3 regions of the Bacillus sp. PK3-067 genome follow, and region 3 is predicted to be linked to each of the others. Evidence: riboswitches for the same ligand, from Rfam matches in the RefSeq annotation. Region 3 holds a riboswitch; each other region holds the start of a gene.

Region 1 (5,631 bases), 2.3 Mb from region 3:
CTACGAAAAGAATGATATAAAATATAAATTATTAATGAAACCAATAAAAGAAAAAGACGGATCGGTAACATATATTTATGCGATGGCTTCTTTACAGCCGGTAGATGAAGCTGTACAAATGGTGCAAGATTATTATATCTATATCATTGCATTTGTAGTCGTTCTTATTTTTTTAGCTTCGTTCTATTACTCAAAACAAATTGCAAAGCCATTATTGAAAATAAATGATACAACAAAGAAAATAGCGCATTTAGACTTCACAGAAAAAATACCGATTACTTCGAAAGATGAAATTGGAGATTTATCGAAAAATATTAATGTGCTATCAAATAAACTCCATTCGCATATTGGACAGTTAGAAGAAGATATTGAAAAGGAAAGAAAGTTAGAAAAGACGCGAAAAGAATTCATTTCTGGTGTTTCACATGAATTAAAAACACCGCTAAGTATTATGAAAAGCTGTATTTCTATTTTAAAAGACGGGGTAGCTGAACATAAAAAAGAGTATTATTTTCAGGCAATGGAGAGAGAAGTAGACAAAATGGATACGTTAATTTTGGATATGCTTGAGTTAGCTAAATTTGAATCTGGTACATATAAAATGAAAAAAGCTTCGTTTTATATTGATACAGTAATTGAAGGTATATGTGAACATCTATCTGTGGAAATAGAGAAAAAAGAACTTCATATTCATAAAAATATAAGTTCATTTGAAGTGATTGCAAATCAAGGCCGGATTGAACAAGTCATCGTGAACTTCATTACGAATGCTATACGATATACACCAAATAAAGAGGATATTATTATTTCTACAATAGATGAGAAGAATCGTATAAAAGTGTGCATTGAAAATAAAGGTACTCATATTGAAGAAGAGCAATTAGATAAAATTTGGGATCGTTTTTATCGCGTGGATACAGCTCGTCAGCGTTCACAAGGTGGGACGGGGCTTGGGCTTGCTATTTCAAAGAATATTTTAGAACTACATGATGCTGAATATGGGGCAGAAAATACAGAAGATGGTGTATTATTTTATTTCTATTTACCGAAAAAAGCGTAGACAATATGATCTATGCTTTTTTAATTTATTTTCATATTATCTTTACCTAATCTTTATTTTTAATCAGTATAATTTGTTTAGAAAATGAGGTTATGTAAGGAGTCGATGAACCGTGCATAGCAATTGGCTAAGTATAATGGTATTTATTTTCTTTTGCGCATTTATTGTATTTTTAATTGATATTACGATATGAAAAAAGAGCGCTCATTAAGCGCCCTTTTTTTGTGTATTCATTTGATAAGCACTGATGCTCTTGAATAAGCGTGGTGAAGTGATAAATAAAAATATAAGTAAAACGGTACATAAAATAAAAGAACCAAGCATTGTACTTCCATTTACGATTAATGAATATAACACAGCCGATTGACCTTTCGGCGCATATTGTCCCCAGAAAATAATGCCGGCAATAAAGTGGCAGAAATAGCGAGCAAAGCTACCGATAAATGTAGCAAGGATAATATAAGCAAGGACTTTCTTACCCTGATTTTGTTTTGATGAAGGTTTGTCTTTACGGTTACCTAAATTTGATTGTTCTAAGCTATTTTCATTGGATGTTAAAAGTGCTTTTTGAATTGGACGATAGAATAAGCCAGCAAATCCGATAAAAGCAAAGGCAATGAAGTACTCAATGAATGCTTGAACAGGTGTTAAAATATAAGCATCTCCCACGACAATTTGTAATAGTCCCCAAACTAAACCGCCTAAGAAAGCTGATTTAAAGCCCCAGCGGTAAGCAATAATAAAAATAGGAATCATAGCGAATGAGATAGAACCGCCTGTTGGAAGTTTAAGTGATAATGGTAAAATATCGATAATCATGGCGAAGGCTGCAAGAATAGCAGATTCGATCATCGCTTGTAAATTGGTGTTACGCATGTTGTCTCCCCCTAAATCCAAGTTGTACAAAAAAGAATAGATATCATAGGAGGATACGAAATACGTAAATAAAAATGAGGTATGTATTTCGGACGTTTGCACAATCCCTGCGTTAGCATTAACTAACAGGTTCGAAGGGTCGGAACGAAGTGTTCCCTCTCAGCGGCATGGCTCCCCCAGTGATAACGAAATTCTTTATTTGTTATTGTTTATTGTAAGCGAAATGGATGAGAATGGCAAACGAATACAGTATGACAATAATTGAAATAGAATTGTAGCGAAATGTTAATAAATATGAAGCAAAAGGGTATAGTACAAGAGAAATTGGGTGTGGTATAATTTTTTTGAAAATAATTATCATTCTCTTCTGAGGGGGAAGGTTATGAGCTTAGTAGATATTAAAATTGGAGAGAAAGTGTTAGTAAAAAGTATTCAGTCTTTAGATCAGCTATTAAAGCGTAGACTAGCTGCTTTCGGTCTTGCTGAAGGAAGCGAACTTCGCCTGAAACAGAAAGCGATGTTCAAAGGTCCTTGTACATTGGAGTGTCGTGGACAGTTAATTAGTATTCGTCATTGTGACGCGAAAATGATAAAGGTGGAATTAGCGTGAATAAGGTAGCTTTGCTAGGGAATCCGAATACAGGGAAGACATCATTATTTAATGCACTTACTGGTTCTTATGAATACGTAGGAAACTGGAGCGGTGTAACAGTAGAAAAAAAGGTTGGTAAATTAAAAGATAGACAAGGAACATTAATTGATTTACCAGGTGTTTATGATTTAAATCCAGTTTCACGTGATGAAGGTGTTGTAACAAACTTTCTATTAACAGAAGAATTTAATCATATGTTAAATATCGTAGATTCCTCGCAGTTTGAAAGAAATATGCATTTAACGTTGCAGTTACTTGAATTTGGTAAGCCAGTCTCAATTGGTTTAAACATGGTTGATGTGGCGAAGCAAAGAGGAATTGTCATTGATGTAAAACGATTATCAGAGCTATTAGGTGTAACAGTCGTTCCTGTTGTTGCAAGAAGTGGAAAAGGCTGTGAAGAACTGCTTACGACTCTTAAAGAAAATGACAAAAAAGAGAAAAAGCCATTCCTTATTTCATATGGTGTACAAATGGATGAAGGAATTGGAGAAGTAATTGCTCTTTTAGAGACAGCGAATTACGAGCATCCGAGATGGTTAGCACTTCAATTTTTAAGCAATAACGAAGTAGTAGAAAAAGAAATGAAAGCATTACCAATTTATAAGGAACTCATAGCCATTCGATCTCGCTTAGAAGGAAGACTTGATTGTACGTTAGAAGAGCACATTTACAAAACTCGTGAAGCGTATATTGAAAAGTTAAAAACAAATGTTATGAAGCATGAGAAAGAAGGAAAAATTCCTTTTTCAGAAAAAATTGATAGATTAATTACACATAAAATTTTAGGACTTCCAATCTTTTTAGCAGTTATGTTTTTTATTTTTCAGGTTACGTTTACGTGGATTGGTACACCTTTATCGGATATGTTAGATGAGTTTTTTGGTGGCCAGCTTACGGATTGGGTGACGGCTGGACTTACAAGTATTGGAGCTTCTGATTTTATTCAAGCACTAGTTACAGAAGGTATTATTGCCGGTGTTGGTGCTGTATTAGTATTCGTACCACAAATCTTTGCACTATTCTTTTTTATTTCATTATTAGAAGACTCAGGGTATATGGCGCGAATTGCAGTTGTTATGGATAGAATTATGGAGTTTTTCGGCTTAAACGGAAAAGCTTTTATTCCGATGATTATCGGTTTTGGATGTAACGTTCCAGGTATCATGGCTGCGAGAACGATTGAACAGGAAAAAGAACGTTTACTTACCATTTTAGTAACACCATTTATGTCTTGTTCAGCACGATTACCTGTATATGCATTATTTGCGGGCGTATTTTTCCCGCATAGTCAGGCGACTGTTGTATTTTCTTTATATGTTGCAGGGATTGTTCTTGCGTTATTAGTTACAAAAATTATGTCTCTTACAATTTTGAAAGCGGAAAAGTCTATTTTCGTAATTGAATTACCGCCTTACCGTGTGCCACAAGCAAAAACATTATGGCTAAGCACGTGGGAGAAAGGAAAGGGATTTGTTCGTAAAGCTGGTACATTCATCTTTGGTGGTTCGGTTGTTATTTGGTTATTAAACTATGCAGGTCCATCAGGATTCGGCGTTGATATGGGAGATAGCTACTTAGCGATGATTGGTGGATTTATCGCACCATTATTTGCACCGCTCGGCTTCGGAACGTGGCAAGCTGCAGCATCCCTTTTAACAGGATTTTTAGCGAAGGAAGTTGTCGTTTCTACAATGGCAATTATTTATGCAGTTAAAGAAGATGTGCTTGGAAATGTAATGGGAGCACATTATACAGCATTATCAGCTTATGCATTTATGTTCTTTATTTTATTATATGTTCCGTGTTTAGCGACGGTAGCTGTTATTAAACGTGAAACAGGATCAGCGAAGTGGACGATTTTCTCAGTCGTTTATCCACTCGTAGTTGCTTATGTATTAACGCTCATTATATACCAAGTTGGATCCTTACTCGGATTCTAGAAGGAGATGTATTGTGATGATGGTCAATATTATAATTGGAGCTATCATTTTTGGTTATGCAGCATATACGTTAGTTAATTTTGTAAAGAGAAGTAAAAAAGGAAAATGCGCGGCATGTTCTTTAAATAAGTCATGTCAGTCGCAAACTTGTAGCCCGGATATGGAGCAAATTGCTCATAATAAATAGAAAAAAGCTTTGCGAATTTCGCAAAGCTTTTTTGTTTTACTTTTTAATTTTTACAAGTTGAGAAGCTTCTACGCCTTTGTAACCAGGGAATTCTTTACTTGGGTCTTTATCAAATTTTAATACACCTACAGATTTTTCATCACCTTTTACATTGCTGTAAGTTGCGTCATCGACAATCGCATACATATCTGTATATGCACGACCACTTCCGATAATTGTGTTGCCTTCATATTTTAATTTTGCCCCATCAAGTGCAGCATTTTCTACTTTTTCTTTTGCAAATAATACACCTTGTTCTGTTGTTACAGCTGGTAATTTATCAAGTGGTTTCGTGTTGTCTTTTTCATCAACTTTGCTAAGTAACTCTTTTTTCACTAGTTCTTCACCAGTTTTCTTATCCATTACAAGAACTTTTTTACCATCTAATGTTGTCATTTTCATTTTATAGAAGTCTTTTTCTTTCACTTCTTTTTTGTTTTTATCTGTAATTTGCTGAACTTGTTCTTCTGATCCGTACAGTACAAAGCCGTTCGCTTTCTCTCCTAATAAAGAACAACCTGATAATGCTCCAAGTGAAATTGCTGCTGCTAATCCGATTCCTACTAATTTTTTCATGATGATTTCTCCTTTTATATGTTTTATAGTAAATACAATTTTTGTATTAGTGCTTACATGTGAAGAAGCTTGTTTGTTGCTTCTGGTATTAGTGTATAAGAAATATCGGAATGCAACTATCGAGTTAGCTTACAGTAACATTACACTTATGTAATTTAGTGAAATTGCACAAAAGTAAGTTAATTTCAAAGAGGGATAATGAGAATATATTAGAAATACAATATTGTATATAGAATGTCATATTATAATGGATGTATTTTGGAAATAACATGTAAGGACATATTAGTTTTGTTATAAT
Region 2 (5,631 bases), 2.6 Mb from region 3:
TTGGTTCAATATTTGAAAAACAATTTAGCGAATCTAGTTACGGCTTTAGACAAGGGCTCTTTTATGTTTGTATTTCGGAACTTCATCATATTTCTTTAAATAATAAGCACGGTAAGTAGCTTCACGAAGTTGTACAGAGTTGGCAGCTTCAACCATGTAATAACGAAGATACTGGTTTCCCGTTCGTGTCATGGGTGTTCGTTCCGATTCAAAGTTTCCAGATTGCGATTTTTTCTAGTAAAGACCGGTGTATTTGGCCAATTGTGCTTCGTTCTCAAAGCGTTCAATTTGTCCAACTTCCGCAATGATTCCCGCGGCGTATACGACTCCAATGCCTGGAACACTTGTTAAATATCTCGCTTCTGGAATGGCTTAGAATAAAGCAGTAATGCTTTTTTCTATCTCTTTGATTTGTTTTTTCAATGTTTGAATCAATCGTGCATAAGTGGCTAATACAACGTCCACAGAGTCTTGAACGACCTTACCTAGTCGGTAGGAGTCACGTATGGATTTCTTGATGGTTTTCGCTAAATCTTCCGGGTCGCTAAAGCGTCCTTTCCCCTTTTTCTGAAGAAGAGTAGCGAGTGCTTCTAGATCCATTTCTGCGATTTCATCCAACGAAAGGGAATCTGAGAGTATTTCCATCATCGTCGCACCAAAAACAGAGGTATTTAACTCTTTCGATAACGTATTACATTTGTAGTAAAGGTTCTTCAGAAAGTGTTGCTTACATTCTGTTTGCTGGTGAACGAGTTGATATCTAGATCGTGTTAAACGTTGAAGGGCAACGTATTTTTCCTCCTTGATAAGAAACTTATTATACCGTCCGGTTCGTAAAAAATCGGCAATACGGAAAGCATCTATTTTATCGGTCTTATCTTCTTCAAAGAGTTTTTTATACCGATGGATGGCTTTTGGATTTTGTACGACCACTTCCACGTCTAAAGCCCTCAAATCCTTATCTTCCGTTAGGAACATGGAAGGACGGAAACTATAGACGGAAGTAGATTCCATACCAATGACAATTTTTTTATAGTTGTACAACTGATGAAAATGGAGAACATCCTCCTTAATGGCGTTGGCACCATTCACATCGTTTGAAAGACAAATTTCTTTCAAAACAGTGTCATGACTGTCAAGAAAACATACATCAAGTTTTTCAGAGCTTACATCAATAGCTACGAATAATCTCAAAGAAAGGACCTCCTTTCTTTGAATAGTATTTGGAATGAGCTTGGATACTGTGGGGATCTCCCTAGAGTCAAAAACATAGCCACAACCTCGCGTATGAGTATTCAATGATTGCCTTCATCTAAGCTGCCCCTCCCACCATTATGAGAGGTAAGTGAAGGAAACCGATACAGCTTGTGCGTATGCAGTGCATTTTGGTCTGGGTCACAGTCTTTTAACGTGGTCGAACTACAGGAGGAGTAAGCATATTCCCGATGGATCCATTTCCGCACTTCCATTATCTGGGGAAATCCCCCAGTATCCAAGACTAAATTTTACCCATACATCATTTTTTTGATGTAGCTCTTGAAGATAAAAACTATTTAATTTTCAAGGAACAGTTATTAACTTAAAACTTATTATACGAGGAGGGTGTATCATGAAAAAAATATGCTTTGTATTAATTGTCGACGCTGGTATAAATTATGGTTCAATATTTTCTCTACCATTTTTAAGGAATCAGGATGATTTGAAGGAATATTTTTCTAAGTATTATGATGTTTCAATTAATTATATTAGGGATAAAAACTCAGTTGACTATTTGGTAGTTCCCAAACCGTGTCCAGCTTTTGATAATGAAAATAATCTTCCAATAATTGAAGTACCAGCAATCTTATTTATGGAAAAGAATTTTGAAAAAATAAAGACTTATATAGACAATTATTTTTCTAATAACTCATAAAGAAAATAAAAGTACAGTAAAAAGAAGTCCGATAAAAAACGAGTGGTGTAGAATATTTCTATTAATCATTCGTTTTTTATTATATTTACATATATTTTTTAAAAGAGGATTATAGACGTTCTGAAAAAAAATAATTATAACAAGAACAGTGTTCGTGCTACTATCTACGGTTATTTTTTGTACTAAGTACCCCTTTAACTAACAAGACAACAAAAAATAATTAACATATTAAGGAAATTACGTTACAATAAATGTAAGAGATTTTTCTTTGAGTTTTAGCTCTGAATAATAAAGATAGTTAAATCACTAAATGGAGGAGCAGGTCAATTTTGTTCCTTGTATAGTAAATTGTTACCTATCTCTATTGCAGGTTGTATGGCAGGTAACAGTAGCAGTTGTAGCGAAATACAGCAGAGACAAAGGCTCTTTGGCAAACGGGACTGATGAATGTATTTGGCAAGTAAAAAATGGTTCTTCCCGGAGTTAGTTGAAAAGTCTCATTCTCTCCAAAAGTAGAATCTTTGTCCGCAATGTGGAGAATTTGCATCGACCATACATGATTCTTTTAATAAGCTTTAACTTGTTTATGCTCCCTTCGGCAAGACCATTATTATTCTCATAAGTTACCGCATTTCTGACAGCTTCAATATCCCGGGCTAATCCATTCGTAAAGTTCTTAAACTCTTGTATATTAGTATTCTTAATTTTCTTAATACAATGGTTGAGATTCTCAACACTCTTTGTGGTGAAGATGTTTTTAAACTCCCATGTTAAATCATAAACTATTTTTACAATAGGGTGTTCTTCATAATTATTGTTGGTATTATAACGTATGTTCAAGCATATTATTTAACGTGGATGATTCCATAAAGAGAAAAAGAAATAACCTTTGCATTTTTCAGATTATCGTGTATGATGGGAAAGTATTGAAAATTAAATCAGTGATAAACTAGGGGTGCCTAACGTATGCGTAGGCTGAGAGAGAAGCGCGTGAACTTCTTAACCCTTTGGACCTGATCTGGCTCGTACCAGCGTAGGGAAGTTAACGGCTTTACATAATGATGTCTTTTATGAGCCAGGTCCTTATTTTTTTATGGACCTGGCTCTTTTTATTTTGGCATGCGCTGGCCATATCTCGTCCTTGTCACGAACAGGGGAGGCAACAAAGGTTATGAAACAGTCTGTTTCAGCTGAGCAAATTGAATTGAAATCGAGTTTACCAGGGAGTAAGAAAGTATATGTGGATGGACCACGCGCAGGCATGAAAGTGCCGATGCGTGAGATTGAACAAAGCGAAACGAACGGCATCCCAAATCCTCCAGTCCGTGTGTATGATACGAGCGGTCCTTATACGGATCCGGCGTATAAAGTGGAGCTGGAAAAGGGAATTCCAACGCCGCGTCATTCTTGGATCATGGAGCGCGGGGATGTAGAGGCATATGAAGGGCGCGAGGTGAAACCAGAGGATGATGGTGTGAAAGTGGCTTCGAAACATACACCTGTTTTCCCGCAAATGGATCGCCAGCCGCTTAGAGCGAAGCAAGGTGCAAATGTTACGCAAATGCATTATGCGCGTAATGGCATTATTACGTCTGAGATGGAATACGTTGCAATTCGTGAAGGAGTAGAGCCGGAGTTTGTTCGTAAGGAAATCGCAGAAGGCCGCGCTATTTTACCAGCGAATATTAATCATCCAGAAGCAGAACCGATGATTATCGGGCGTAATTTCCACGTGAAGGTAAATGCAAATATCGGAAACTCTGCTGTATCTTCTTCTATTGCAGAAGAAGTAGAGAAGATGACGTGGGCAACGCGCTGGGGTGCAGATACGATTATGGATTTATCTACAGGTAAAAACATTCATACGACGCGTGAGTGGATTATTCGTAATGCGCCTGTACCAGTTGGAACTGTGCCGATTTATCAAGCGCTTGAAAAGGTAAATGGAATTGCAGAAGATTTAACATGGGAAGTGTACCGTGATACGTTAATTGAGCAAGCGGAGCAAGGCGTTGATTACTTTACGATTCACGCTGGTGTATTGCTTCGTTACATTCCAATTACTGCAAAGCGTACGACAGGTATCGTTTCGCGTGGTGGTTCGATTATGGCGCAGTGGTGTTTATTCCATCATAAAGAAAACTTCCTATATACTCATTTTGAAGAGATTTGTGAAATTATGAAGCAGTACGATGTTTCGTTCTCTCTTGGAGATGGATTACGTCCAGGATCGATTGCAGATGCAAATGACGAAGCACAATTCTCTGAGCTTGAAACACTTGGCGAATTAACGAAAATTGCTTGGAAACATGATGTGCAAGTTATGATTGAAGGACCTGGACACGTACCGATGCACTTAATTAAAGAGAATATGGAGAAAGAGCTTGATATTTGTCAGGGCGCGCCGTTTTATACACTTGGGCCACTAACGACAGATATTGCACCAGGTTATGACCATATTACATCGGCAATTGGAGCTGCGATGATCGGTTGGTTTGGAACGGCGATGCTTTGTTATGTAACGCCGAAAGAACATTTAGGTTTGCCAAACAAAGATGATGTACGCACGGGTGTTATTACGTACAAAATTGCAGCGCATGCGGCTGATCTTGCGAAAGGACATAAAACGGCTCATCAGCGTGATGATGCACTTTCAAAAGCACGTTTCGAATTCCGTTGGCGCGATCAATTTAATTTATCTTTAGATCCTGAACGTGCGATGGAATATCACGATGAAACATTGCCTGCAGAAGGGGCAAAGACAGCTCACTTCTGTTCAATGTGTGGACCGAAGTTTTGTAGTATGAGAATTTCGCATGATATTCGTGAGTATGCAAAAGAAAATGATTTAGAAACGACAGAAGCAATTGAAAAAGGAATGAAAGAGAAAGCAGAAGAATTTAAAGAAGCTGGTAGTCATTTATATCAATAATATGTTACACCTCTTTACTTGATTGATCACACTGTAGTACCTAACTTTATTATAGAAGAATCCCCATTTGCTAAGACGGTAGCAAATGGGGATTCTGTTGTTTATAAGGCAAAGAAGAGATGTACCCAGTAGAATAAGAGGAATAGTGTGACGACTGTTGTGAGCGGGATAACGATAAGGGATACACTTAAATAGTCTTTCCATTTTACTTTAATTTTGTTTTGTTTCAGAATATACATCCAAATGAGTGAAGCTAGTGTACCAATTGGTAGTAATAGTGAACCGATGTCACTACCAATGATGTTTGCAAGATAGATTGTTTTTAATGTGACTGGATCTAGTCCCATTTCTGTTAATGTGATTGTACCAATCATAAGGGCAGGATGGTTATTGAAGACGTTAGAGAGGATGGATACAAGTCCGCCCATTGCAAAGCTAGCATAGAGTAGATGCTGATTCACAATTGGCTCGAGCCATTGTACAAGTGCAGCTGTTAATCCTGCGTTGTGGAGTCCGTAAATAATGACGTACATAGAGAAGGCGAAAATTAAAATGTGCCACGGTGTCTTTTTCAAAATGTCGACAGGATTTGTTCGTAAGTAGTACCATCTCCAAATGAGAAGAACGAGTGAACCAAGTACTGCAACGATTTCAATTGGGATGGATAAGAAGGATGCAACGAATAGAAGACAGCGCATCAGGAAGACGAAACCTAATACTTTTAACATGAATCTTGTCCGTTTTTGTTTCGTATCAACAGAATTATTTCCTTTTAGTGGATGGAAGT
Region 3 (5,631 bases):
TCTGCTGCTGTTTCAAGATATGTTTGGAAATAGCTGATTGTAAAATTAATGATTCCTAAAAATACAAACAACGATAAACCAAATCGAATTAATTTCTTATTTGTAAACATATAACACCTCTCAAAATTCATTGGATATTCCTGCTTTTGCTTCTTTATATTTTTATATCTTTATATCTAATTTTAACACATGAGGAACTCAAAAAAATACGATATGCATATTTGCATATCGTATTAACAACACTCCATGATAATATAGAAATTCCTGCAAAGAAAAAACAACTCCGTTACAGCTAACAGCTCGGGTTTCTTTTCTTATTTAACTTCATACCACCAACATTTACGTTCTTTGATTGTAAAATAAATGTGACAGAAGTTTATCCAGTTAATGCGTAGACAAGTAAATGAGCTAAATTATCGATATTCTATTTCGCCATTTCCGTAGCACTAATGACTTTACGCAAATTTGACAAGAAAAAATATATAGATAGGTATGATCCATACCTATCTATAACATTACTTCTATTCTTTATCCAATTACGTCTTTTACGTCTGTATCCACTGGCCACTTTTCTAATGTATAAGCCATTTCCCAAAATGAATATTCATATTGACTGCTAATAATAAAATGCTGTTTCATACGTTTGCGATCTGCCTCTGTTACTTTTTCAGCGATAATATCTAAACGTGTAATTTGTTCTTCAACTAGCGTACGGAACCAATCAGATCCATAAGCAGAAATCCATTCGTTATAAATTGGCTCTTCCGGCTGGCACTCTTTTAAGCGTTCGCCAATTTCATAATACAACCAATAGCAAGGTAAAATTGCTGCAATGGTATCTCCTAAATGCCCTTCATACGCAGCACGATACATATGTGAAGTATACGCATATGCAGTTGGCGCAGGAATAAAATTATCTTTTTCTTCTTTCGTTATCCCTAGTTTTTTAGCAAAATTCTCATGTAAAGATAACTCGGCCTCATATGTATTTTGAGCATGATGTGCCATACGAGCTGTCGTCTCTAATTCAAGAGCTTTTGCAGCTCCTAAAGTTTGTACTCTAGCAAAATGACTCAAATAATATGAATCTTGAAGCACATAATAGCGAAAACTAGCTAAATCTAATGTTCCTTCACCAAGTTTTTTTACAAAAGGATGGTTAAAACTCGCTTCCCAAATTGAATCTACTTCTTTACGTAATGATTGTGAAAAAGTCATTTAAATCCCTCCAATAATGTATAAAATATAAGTATTTATCCACAATTATTAAAGCTGTAAAATAAAAAAACTTTCTTTACAGGCGTAAAGAAAGTGAAATTGACAGTATTTATTTACTCATTAAATAGCAACGTCTTTCCCACTTCCCTACGCTGGCATTAACCAGATCAGGTACTAAGAGTCTCAAAATCACATTTGATCTCAGCCTATAAAAGGCCCCCCTAGTGGATAAATATTTTGTTTTTATAATGTATTCATCATAGCATACTTCGTGAAACTGTCAAAAAAATTCGTTATATAATTCCCTTAAAACCCTTCTTCTTTTCTAACTTTTAATGATGTTTCAATAATCATATCTAATAGTTTGCTATAACTAATTCCCGCTGCTTCTGCACTTTTGGGCAATAGGCTTGATTGTGTCATCCCTGGTAATGTATTAATTTCCATTACATATGGAATTCCGTCCTTCACCATCATATCAACTCTTGCATAAACACTACATTTTAATGCTTTATAACAAGCAAGTGAAGCTTTATTTACACGTTCCTTAATTTCTGCTGGAAGTTCGATAACTTCCTCAACCGTACTAGTATCATCATATTTTGCATTGTAATCAAAGAACTCGGCTGCATGTCGAATTGAAACTATAGGTAACTGTTTTCCATCCAGAATAGAACATGTAATTTCATCACCTTTTATATACTTCTCAATTACTACTTCAGAATCCCATTCGAATACAGTTTCTAGCATTGAGATCAATTCATTTTTATTGTAAACGATTTTCACCCCGACACTCGATCCGCCAGAGTTTGGTTTTACCACTAATGGAAATCCTAACTTATCTAACTCATCAAGATTTAGATCCTCCATTTTTGTAAGTTCAATCCAATCTGGTGTTTCTACACCTTCATAACGTAAAATCTTTTTCGAAATATTTTTATCCATACATATACTGCTAGATAACATATTACTTCCGCTATAAGGAATCCCTAAACTCTCCAGTGTTCCTTGAACTGTCCCATCTTCTCCGTATTTTCCGTGTAATGCGAGCAATGCAAAGTCAATGTCTTTCGCTTTTTCAATTAAATCCATTTTTTCGTTTAATGTAATTGGAACTATTTCATACTTATTTTTATCTAAATGAGCAATCATTTCATTCCCCGTCATAATTGAAACTTGTTTTTCAGACGATACCCCGCCCATAATAACACCGATTTTCATTTTCTCAACTCCAAATTTCATTTTTTAATGTATCACCAATTATTTTAATTCCACGAACTATTTCTTCTTCTTTCAAGCGCGAAAACCCTAATCGGAAAGTGTTTGCTCCTTCTCCATCAGAGTAAAAAACATCTCCAGGTGAAAACGTAACGCCTTTCTCATAACACTTTTGTAAAAGTGTGCGGGCATTCATATGCTCTTCTAGCTCTATAAATAAATGAAGTCCACCATCTCCAGTCATTCTTTTAAAAGGAATGTACTGGTTACATGCCCCGACAGCTAACTCATATTTTTTCTTATAAACAGACCTTGCCTTTTTTAAATATTTTTCAAAATATCCCTCATGTAAATATTGAAACAGAACAGCTTGATCTAGCGTAGATGTGTGAATCGTTCTTGCTCTTTTTACGCTTTCTAAATAATGAATCAGCTCTTTATCTGCAATAATCCAGCCTACACGTAAACCAGGGAAAAGTACCTTTGAAAAGCTACTAATATAAATCACATTATTGCCAGCTCCCGCAAAAGTTAATAATGGAGCTAAATGTGAACCTGAATAACGTAATTCTTCATTAAATCCGTCCTCTATAATAGGAACGTTGTATTTTGAGAATAACCTCATCAATTCCGTTCTTTTCTCTGAACTCGTAACAATACCGGTTGGATTATGATAAGAAGGAATTAAATAAGCAAAATCAAAATCTTTTTCACGCAAACTTTTTTCAACTGCATTCGTATCAATACCATCCTCATGCATATCAATCCCATGAACTTCAAGTCCATGCAAACGGAAAAGCTTAAGTGCAGCATGGTGAGTTGGATTCTCACAAATGACACGACCGGATTTTTTTGATAAAGAAGAGAGTACAATATCCAATCCTTCTGTAAATCCATTTGTAATTAGAATATCTTTATTCGAAATGTCTACACCTTTCATCTCCATGTAATGAAGTAAATAATTCATTAACGGTCTATATCCCTTTGCATATCCGTAGTTCAATACGATGTCCCCTTCAATGGACATACGAGTAAGAAAAGCTCTTTTGAAATTTTCAACATCAAATAGCTTCTCATCCGGGGCTATACTATTAAAAACAATCATTCCCTTTTCCCAACGAACACCATGTTTCATTAAATCTAATTCGTCCGCTAATGCGGTCACTGTATTAAGTTTATTTTTCCAATCTATTTCAACAGACGAAGTGTTAGATATATCCACCTTGGCAACAAAGTTCCCTTTTCCTTTAACTGCATAAATGAGTCCTTCTTGCTCTAAATCTGCATAAGCAGCGAGTACAGTGTTTCTACTCACACTTAGTAATTCACTTAGTTCCCTTGTTGATGGGATTTTTTGATCCCCGAGCAAATGCCCTTTCATAATCATTTTCTTCAAATAATCTTTCAATTGAATATAAACGGGACGTTCTTTAACAACTTTAAAATCCTTAAACAATTTCTTACCCCCTGCAATCATTTTTGCATATTTATTTCATTCTCAAAAGGTCCACGGCATATGTATTTTTTATAAAGGGCGGTACGGTCTTACAAATCTTTTCGATATAAGTTTATTACATCTTTTAAAGCTGCAGCTGCAGCGCCTCTTGGATTAGAAGCCCCACCAATTGTAGTAACTTGTCCCATCGTATCTGTAAAGAACGTAATTCCTTTTTCGGTTCCATTTACTTTTGCTAACGGATGATCTTTTTCTATTTGGCACGGTTCAACATTTAAATTCACATTGCCTCCCTCATCCTTATATGTTGATGCTATTAATTTAATAATTTTATGTTGTTCCTTAGCATTTCGAATTTGCTGTTTTGTAACGTGCTCGATTCCTTTTATATGTATATCAGTAAGTGTTTTCTCTGTTTCCATTAAGCTGTTTGTCAAAAGTAACAATTTACACGCACTATCTGAACCACTTATATCTAATATAGGGTTTGTCTCAGCAATTCCTTTATTTTGTGCTTCTTTCAGTGCTTCTTCAAATGTCATATCTTCCTCATACATTTTCGTAAGAATATAATTAGTTGTTCCATTTAATATTCCTTCTATTTTTTCAATACTGCAACCGGCTAAACTAAATTGTCCGATATCTAGTGTCGGTAGTGCAGCGGCTGTTGCACCGCTATATCGAATTCGTATATTTGCGCCTTTTGCTGCTTCATTTATTTCTCTCCAATTTGTAACGAGCGCACCTTTAGAAATTGCTACTATATCCATCTGTTTTTCAATCGCTTGTTTCATATATTGTTTCCCTGGATTTCCATCTTTAAGATTTGTAACTGTTGATTCTACCAATACAGTACCACTTATGCTAGTTGTTGCACGTTCCTTCGGATGATACTCTAAATATTTTTCAATTGCAGCGGTACCGCCACCATACATTAATAAATGATGAAGTGATAAGCCGTCTTCATTATGTATTGCAATATTTCTCCCTAATACGCCGCTTACAACTAATTGAATCCCATATGTTTCATATATATATGAATATTTTTCATTTAATAATTTTATAAACTCTCTGCCTACTGTTCCGTATCCTGATAATACAACTTGAATTTTCATAATATCCCCCCATATTTTTCTACCAAATCCCTCTTTCAATATAATATAAAGCGCTCTCGAATTCCATCGAGAGCGCTTTATTATTACCTATTTCGGTAAACGTGATAGCTTTTCAGCAATTGTTCTATAAAACTCTTGAATGCTAGAAAAACCTAACGAGTCTGAAACACTTAACCCTACCATGTCGAGATGGTCCCAATTCGCTTTCGTTTCGATATGATTCCATTTTCCAATCTGTAATGACTCATTATTATTTACAGTAACATTAGAAGAGGGTGCAATCATAGAATTTGTATTTACTACACCATCATTTTGCCACCAAGAAGTATCAACTAGTGGACGGTTTTCTTCATATCTCGCATAAGAACCTAAGAAAAATGCATTTCCCATTAACACTTTATTCATCGTTATATGAGGCAAATGTAAACCTGTTATAGGTGCTGCTTGTGATGCATGTCCACTATAGGATAAATAATACACATCTGGTTGCGTCTTTACCCAATTATTTAACTCCTTTGCACCATCTGTACTTAAATCCCATTGACTTATATCTTTTGTATTTTTCCAAAGTGAACTATTTAGAATACGATTACTATATTGGAAAAAGGACTCTCCAGCATTCTT

Evidence for each region. Region 3 has a riboswitch for thiamine pyrophosphate ahead of tenA (thiaminase II). Riboswitches for the same ligand answer to the same signal wherever they lie in the genome.
Region 1: another riboswitch for thiamine pyrophosphate. It lies ahead of thiT (energy-coupled thiamine transporter ThiT); the one in region 3 lies ahead of tenA (thiaminase II).
Region 2: another riboswitch for thiamine pyrophosphate. It lies ahead of thiC (phosphomethylpyrimidine synthase ThiC); the one in region 3 lies ahead of tenA (thiaminase II).

Annotation. Positions count from the first base shown of each region.
Region 1 is NZ_CP096490.1:4,762,612-4,768,242, reverse strand. Features, by position in the region: gene M1D73_RS24610 (sensor histidine kinase) at 1-1,060, shown strand, start outside; gene thiT (energy-coupled thiamine transporter ThiT) at 1,268-1,936, opposite strand; TPP riboswitch at 2,023-2,124, opposite strand; gene M1D73_RS24600 (FeoA family protein) at 2,319-2,546, shown strand; gene feoB (ferrous iron transport protein B) at 2,543-4,531, shown strand; gene M1D73_RS24590 (FeoB-associated Cys-rich membrane protein) at 4,548-4,718, shown strand; gene M1D73_RS24585 (lipoprotein BA_5634 family protein) at 4,755-5,333, opposite strand.
Region 2 is NZ_CP096490.1:5,132,936-5,138,566, reverse strand. Features, by position in the region: partial or broken gene M1D73_RS26560 (reverse transcriptase domain-containing protein) at 1-50, shown strand, start outside; partial or broken gene M1D73_RS26555 (transposase) at 46-306, opposite strand; gene M1D73_RS26550 (IS110 family transposase) at 373-1,194, opposite strand; gene M1D73_RS26545 (hypothetical protein) at 1,610-1,912, shown strand; gene M1D73_RS26540 (transposase) at 2,396-2,665, opposite strand; partial or broken gene M1D73_RS26535 (L-lactate permease) at 2,711-2,782, shown strand; TPP riboswitch at 2,854-2,969, shown strand; gene thiC (phosphomethylpyrimidine synthase ThiC) at 3,084-4,844, shown strand; gene M1D73_RS26525 (arsenic transporter) at 4,946-5,631, opposite strand, start outside.
Region 3 is NZ_CP096490.1:2,491,552-2,497,182, reverse strand. Features, by position in the region: gene M1D73_RS12805 (DUF3937 domain-containing protein) at 1-131, opposite strand, end outside; gene tenA (thiaminase II) at 529-1,218, opposite strand; TPP riboswitch at 1,346-1,451, opposite strand; gene ddlB (D-alanine--D-alanine ligase) at 1,525-2,439, opposite strand; gene pdxR (MocR-like pyridoxine biosynthesis transcription factor PdxR) at 2,444-3,892, opposite strand; gene M1D73_RS12785 (homoserine dehydrogenase) at 3,982-5,007, opposite strand; gene M1D73_RS12780 (esterase/lipase family protein) at 5,095-5,631, opposite strand, start outside.